DNA from 3 places in the Chromobacterium sp. FG22 genome. Region 3 is predicted to be linked to each of the others. Evidence: predicted binding sites of a transcription regulator. Region 3 holds the regulator's gene; each other region holds the start of a gene.
What was found. The regulator HrcA, encoded in region 3, represses chaperone genes, less so after heat shock. The targets are predictions, from matches to a motif close to ATTAGCACTCGNNNNNNNCGAGTGCTAAT.
Positions count from the first base shown of each region.

Region 1: a site for HrcA is predicted at 802-830, ahead of rpoH (RNA polymerase sigma factor RpoH). Genes of this name have one in related genera too.
Region 2: a site for HrcA is predicted at 1,421-1,449, ahead of ACODSD_RS04380 (co-chaperone GroES). Genes of this name have one in related genera too.

Region 1 is NZ_JBMDJX010000011.1:16,759-19,025, forward strand. It holds gene rpoH (RNA polymerase sigma factor RpoH) at 1-771, opposite strand, end outside; gene ftsX (permease-like cell division protein FtsX) at 957-1,865, opposite strand; gene ftsE (cell division ATP-binding protein FtsE) at 1,862-2,267, opposite strand, start outside.
Region 2 is NZ_JBMDJX010000003.1:165,461-167,727, forward strand. It holds gene groL (chaperonin GroEL) at 1-1,024, opposite strand, end outside; gene ACODSD_RS04380 (co-chaperone GroES) at 1,075-1,362, opposite strand; gene ACODSD_RS04385 (MraY family glycosyltransferase) at 1,571-2,267, opposite strand, start outside.
Region 3 is NZ_JBMDJX010000017.1:1,540-3,806, forward strand. It holds gene mltB (lytic murein transglycosylase B) at 1-710, opposite strand, end outside; gene hrcA (heat-inducible transcriptional repressor HrcA) at 842-1,864, opposite strand; gene recA (recombinase RecA) at 2,175-2,267, shown strand, end outside.

The sequences.
Region 1 (2,267 bases), on a different contig from region 3:
GAATTCGGCGGCCAGCTCGTGCAGCGTGGAGCCGCTGTCGTCGGCCAACCAGCGCGCTTCAACGATGCGGCGGCTGCGCGGGTCCAGCGTGGCCAAAGCCTGTTGCAGGCCTTCGGTCTGCAGATGATCGAACGCGCGGCGCTCCATCTCGCGGGTGGGCTCATTGTGATGATCGGCCAGCCAGTCGATCGGCGCGTAGCCGTCGTCGTCGTTGTCGTCCGCCAGCAAGGCGATGTCCTGACCGCTCATGCGGGTTTCCATCTCGCGGACTTCTTCCGGCTTGACGCCCAGATCGGCAGCGATTTGGCGGGCCTCGTTTTCCGACAGCGCGGAGAAACTGCTCTTCATGCTACGCAGGTTGAAGAACAGCTTGCGCTGAGGCTTGGTGGTGGCGATGCGCACCAGGCGCCAGTTGCGCAGGATGAATTCGTGAATCTCGGCCTTGATCCAGTGCACGGCAAAGGAAAACAGGCGCACGCCGCGGTCGGGCTCGAAGCGTTTGACGGCTTTCATCAGGCCGATATTGCCTTCCTGAATCAAGTCGGCTTGCGGCAGGCCGTAACCGGAGTAGCCGCGGGAAATCGATACCACCACGCGCAGGTGCGAGAGCACCAGCTGGCGCGCGGCCTCCAGGTCGTTTTGCTCCTGGAAGCGCGTTGCAAGCTCGTTTTCCTGCTCAGGCGTCAGCATGGGTACGCTGTTCACAGCTTGGATGTATTGCTCCAGGCTGCCGCTGGTGGACGGGACGGGCAAAGCAAATGTTGTGGTCATCTGTATAACTACCTCCTTGGGTAGTGATATGTTAGCACTCGTATATGGAGAGTGCTAGCAATGAAAGGTTCCAGCGTCAATGATTTTTTCTATCGTCTCGATAGTAGCGCAGCCGGTGCGCCGACGCCGTTTGCTCTGATTAACAGTTGTTGCGCCGCTTACATGCGCGTGTAAGCGGCCGCGTTTCATTTGGGTTCTATCTTGCGCAGATGATGGTCGGAGGCGAGGCGGGCGCCCAGCATCGCCAGCAGGGCGGAGACGGCGACGGCGACTGCCAGTTCGATCGGGTTCAGATTGCGCAGTTCCACCCGTTCGCCGTACAACTGGGCGAATTCGCGAATCGCCGGATTGGCCACCGAGGTCAGCCAACCGGTCAGCGCCCAGGCGGCCAAGCCGGCCAGGATGCCTTGCCACATCGCGTGGTACATGAAGGGGCGGCGGATGAAACTGTCCGGCGCGCCTATCAATTTGGACACCTCGATTTCGTCCTGGCGCGCCAGGATTTGCATCCGGATCGCGTTATTGGTCACCAGCACCAGCGCCAGGCCCAGGGCGATGGCCATGAACCAGGTTAGATGCTTGCCCATTTCCACCATGCCGTACAAACGCTTGGCCCAGTCCGCGTCGAATTGCGCCTGTTCCACCATGGGCAGGCCGGAGAGCTCTTTTTGCAGCATCTCCAGCTCACGCGGCTCCAGCGCCTTCGGCGTGACCACGAAGGCGTCCGGCAGCGGATTACTGTCCAGACCGTCGGCCAGGCCCGGCAGGCCGTTGCGCTTTTCCATATCGGCCAGCGCCTTGCTCTTGCTGACGAAGCTGTAGCTCTTGATTTTGGGGTGATGCGTCAGCGTGGAGGTCACCGCGGCCAGGTCCGCCTCTTCCGATGACTGTTCCATGAACAGGGTGACTTGCGGCGTGGCGCTCAGCCGGCCCACCCAGTCTTGCACGCTGCTGACGGCCAGATAAAGCGAGAGTGGCAAGGCCAGCGCCAGCGATAGCATCAGCAAGGTCAGCAGGCTGCCGAAAGGTTGCCGCAGAATCTTGATCAGCGCGAGTTTGGCGCTTTGCCAGTTCAGATAGAGATAATGTTTCATGCGGCAAATTGTCCTTCCCGCAGGCGAATGATTCGGCGGCCGTAGTCTTCCATCAGGGTCTCGTCGTGAGCGGAGATCAATACGGTGACGCCCACTTGGTGGAAGGATTTGAACAATTCCATGATGTCCAGCGCATAGGCGCGGTCCAGGTTGGCGGAAGGTTCGTCGGCCAGCAGGATGCTGGGGCGGTGCACCACGGCGCGGGCGATGCACAGGCGCTGCTGCTCGCCGCCTGACAGGCGGATAGGCATGCTCTTTTCCTTGCCGAGCAGGCCTACTTTGTCCAGCGCGGCGCGCACGCGCTTGGCGGCGTCGCGGCGATCGAAGCCGATGATGTCCAGCGGCAGCATCACATTGTCGAACACGCTGCGGTCGAACAGGATCTTGTGGTCCTGAAACACC
Region 2 (2,267 bases), on a different contig from region 3:
TCTCGGCCGCTTGGCCGGCGCCGTCGATGATGGTGGTGTTTTCCTTGCCCACTTCAACGCGCTTGGCTTGGCCCAGCATTTCCAGCGAAGCTTTTTCCAGGGTCAGGCCCACTTCTTCGGCAATCACGGTGCCGCCGGTCAGGAAGGCGATATCCTGCAACATGGCTTTGCGACGATCGCCAAAGCCCGGGGCTTTAACGGCTACCACTTTCAGGATGCCGCGGATGGTGTTGACCACCAGAGTGGCCAGCGCTTCGCCTTCCACGTCTTCTGCGATGATCAGCAGCGGGCGGCCGGACTTGGCCACTTGCTCCAGAACCGGCAGCAGATCGCGGATATTGGAGATTTTCTTATCGAACAGCAGGATGAAGGGATTGTCCAGAGCGGCAATCTGTTTGTCCTGGTTGTTGATGAAGTACGGGGACAGGTAGCCGCGGTCGAACTGCATGCCTTCCACCACGTCCAGTTCGTTGTTCAGGCTCTTGCCGTCTTCAACGGTGATCACGCCTTCCTTGCCCACTTTTTCCATGGCATTGGCGATGATGTCGCCGATGTCGGAATCGGAGTTGGCGGAGATGGAGCCAACCTGAGCGATTTCCTTGGTGGTGGCGCACGGCTTGGCGATCTTGGCGATCTCACCCACCAGCGAGGCAACGGCCTTGTCGATGCCGCGCTTCAGGTCCATCGGGTTCATGCCGGCGGCAACGTACTTCATGCCCTCCAACACGATGGCTTGAGCCAGCACGGTGGCGGTGGTGGTGCCGTCGCCGGCCACGTCGGAAGTCTTGGAAGCGACTTCTTTCACCATCTGCGCGCCCATGTTCTCGAACTTGTCCTTCAGTTCGATTTCCTTGGCGACGGATACGCCGTCCTTGGTGATGGTCGGCGCGCCGAAGGAGCGGTCCAGCACCACGTTGCGGCCTTTCGGGCCCAGAGTCACTTTAACGGCATCAGCCAGAATGTTGACGCCGGTTACCATCTTGGCACGAGCGGAATCACCAAACTTTACGTCTTTAGCAGCCATTCTTTAAATCTCCAGAATTCTGAGTAGGGAAAGTTCAGATGTGGGTCGGATTACTCAACGATGCCCATTACATCTTCCTCGCGCATCACGAGGACTTCATCGCCGTCAACCTTGACGGCCTGACCGGAATACTTGCCGAAAATGACTTTGTCGTTAGGCTTCAGTTCCAGCGGACGGCGCTCGCCGTTCTCCAGAATCTTGCCATTGCCTATGGCCAAAACGATGCCCATATCCGGTTTTTCTGCGGCTGCGCCCGGCAGAACGATGCCGGAAGCGGTTTTTTCTTCAGCCTCGAGGCGCTTGATAACAACACGGTCGTGCAAAGGACGAATTGCCATGGATCTCTCCTGTTACAGTGGCTGTTGAGAGTGGAAACCTGTGTGAGTTGAGGCGGGCGTTAGCACTCACCTGCTGCGAGTGCTAATGATAGGGACGAGCGGGAGGGTTTTCAAGAGCCTGCCACAGCAATTTTCTGCAAGCCCATAGTTGGGGATGGTCAAAGTTTACGGGAAGACGGGGGACTTGCTCTGACCGCCCCCTGCCGAGTCATAGGCGAGCGGATCTGCGCAGCAACATCCAACGCGGCGTACGGAAGCGGATGATCATGCGATACAACTTAACATAGGTAACCATGAAGGCAAGCACGAATCCAATCAATACCGGAGTATTGTTCCAGAAAAGCATAGCTGGAACTACTGATACGGAAGACAGAGCCCACAGATAGGGTGATGTCAAACTATTCCGCATGGTCTTATGATCAACATCTTTACTGCCAACCATCCAGCGGACAAGACGCATATAAACCAATTGATGCAAGTGCAGAGCATCCGGGTAACCAATGCGACGACCTTGCAAGAATTTACGACGATAAATCGAGAACATTGTCTCAAATACAGGATAAATGACACATAGAAGCGGAAACCAAGGGGAAACCTGCTCATGGCGTGCGACCAACAACACAGACACTTCTGCAATCATGAAGCCTACTAGATAAGCACCACCATCCCCTGCGAAAATAAGACCGCGCGGAAAGTTCCAGAACAAGAAACCGGCAATAGCCCCCACCATGGCGAAACAAATGCCCATCAAGACAGGATCTTGAACCTTGAAAGCCACATACGCTATCGCCAAGCAGATAAAAATTGATACCACTCCCGAAAGGCCGTTGTACCCGTCAATGATATTGACTGCATGTGCAACTCCTCCAACCGCTACAACAGTTAGCAGCAAGGACAGGAACCAT
Region 3 (2,267 bases):
GCCGGCAGGATCACGTCGTCGCCGTGGCGCCAGCCGTGGCGCTGGAAGTAATTGGCCACGCTGCCGATCGCGTCGTCCGGATCGCTCCAGATGTCGCGGTGGCCGCTGCCGTCGAAATCCACCGCCCATTTGCGGAAGCTGGACGGCATGAACTGCGGCCAGCCCATCGCGCCGGCGTAGGAGCCCTTCAGCGTCAGCGGGTCCTTGCCCTCCTCCTTGGCCAGCAGCAGGAACTCGGTCAGCTCCTTGCGGAAGAATTCCGCGCGGCGCGGGTAATCGAAACCGATGGTGGACAAGGCGTCCACCAGACGGAACGATCCGGTGTTGCGGCCGTAATGGGACTCCACGCCCAGGATGGCGACGATGAACTCGGGAGCCACGCCGTATTGCTGCTCGGCCCGCGTCAGCGCGGCCGCGTTGGCGCGCCAGAACGCCACGCCGTCGGCAATGGTCTTTTCCCCCACCGTGGAATTGCGGAACTGATACCAGGGGCGCGAGGTGGACGGCTTGTCCAGAATCTTGATGATGTTGGGCTTGAGTTCGACATTGGCGAACACCGCCTCCAGCTCCGGGCGGTTGAACTGGCCGCCGGCCACTTGCTCGTCGATGTAGCGCTGCACGTCCGGACGCGCCAGAAAGGCCGCGTCGGCCTGCGCCAGCTGGAAGGAGAACAGAGCCGCCAACGGGGCCAGTTTAAGCAAAGATTTCATGGGCTGGTTTCTGAATAAGCGTTTTTGACTTAGCCGCGCTCCTCGAACGAACGCGGCGCGAAAACTATAGCCGCAGACCTCGCGTCAAGCCTTGCGGCGGCCAAAACCGGCGCACGGCCGGCGCACGGGCGTTAGGCCCGGAACGACAAGGCGCTGGACACCAGGCGCGCGGTAATGTCGACGATAGGGATCACCCGCTCGTAAGCCATCCGGGTGGGACCGACCACGCCCAGCGCGCCGACCACCTGGCCGTTGATCCGGTAAGGCGCGGTCACCACCGAGCATTCGTCCAGCGTCATCACGCCAGACTCCTCGCCGATGAAAATGTTCACGCCCTGCGCCTCCCGCCCCTGGTTCAGCAGCTTTAGCAGCTCGGTCTTGCGTTCGAACACGCTGAACAACTGACGCAGCCGCGACAAGTCCTCGGACAGGTCGCTCACCTCCAGCAGCCGGCTGCCGCCGGCCACCACCACCGCGGCGCTGCTGGCCGCCATCGAGCTCTGCCCCAGGCGGATCGCCGCCGACATCAATTCGGCGATGTCGCCCTGCAGCTGACGCAACTCGTCCGCCACCCGGCTGGCGATGCGATCCAGCCCCTGGCCGGCGTAATGCTGGTTGATGAAATTGCCGGCCTCTATCAATTCCGACGGCGTGTAATCGCGTTCAGTGGTCAGCAGATGGTTCTGCACGTCCCCGTCCAACGTCACCAAGATCATCAGCACCCGCCGCTCGGACAGGCGCAGGAATTCGATCTGGCGAAAAGCGATGTCGGAGCGCTGCGGCGTGACGATCACGCCGGCGAAATGCGTCAGCTCGGACAGCAAGGAGGACGCGGACTGGGCGATGCGCTGCGGGCTGTCCGGCTGCAGATTCAGTTCCAGCTCGTGCAGCGCCGCCTCTTCCAAAGGCCGGATGGTGAGCAGACGATCGACGAACATGCGGTAGCCGCGCGCGGTGGGCACCCGGCCGGCCGAGGTGTGCGGCGCCGCGATCAGCCCCATCGCCTCCAGCTCCGCCAGCACATTGCGGATGGACGCGGACGACAGCTCGACGCCGGGCAGCATGGACAGGGTTTTGGACCCCACCGGCTGGCCGTCGACGATGTAGCGTTCGATCAGGACCTTGAGCAGGTGTTGCGCGCGTTCGTTCATCATGATGGCTTCATTGTACACAGGGTGGACACTTGTAAAAGTGGTCGCAATCACAACTTTTTCAAGCGAGATCGCGGTTTCCCGTCCCGAAGGACGGTATCGCCGGCAAGCGGCTCTGCCGTTGGCCAAGGCTTTATGAGATAATCGACGGCATCTTTTCGGCTATCGGCGCGGCAAGCGCGAGCGCGACGGGGCAAGCCCGCCGGCGCCGCGCAAACCCCTGTCCGGCATCGGGTTTTCCCCGCCGCCATGGACACGGCCCGCCGCTGGCCGAGCATTCATTTTGTTTAGCGCCCCCCACACTGGAGACAGCATGGCATCCGAAGACAAGAGCAAAGCGTTGGCCGCGGCCCTTGCCCAAATTGAAAAACAGTTTGGCAAGGGTTCGATCATGCGCATGAGCGAC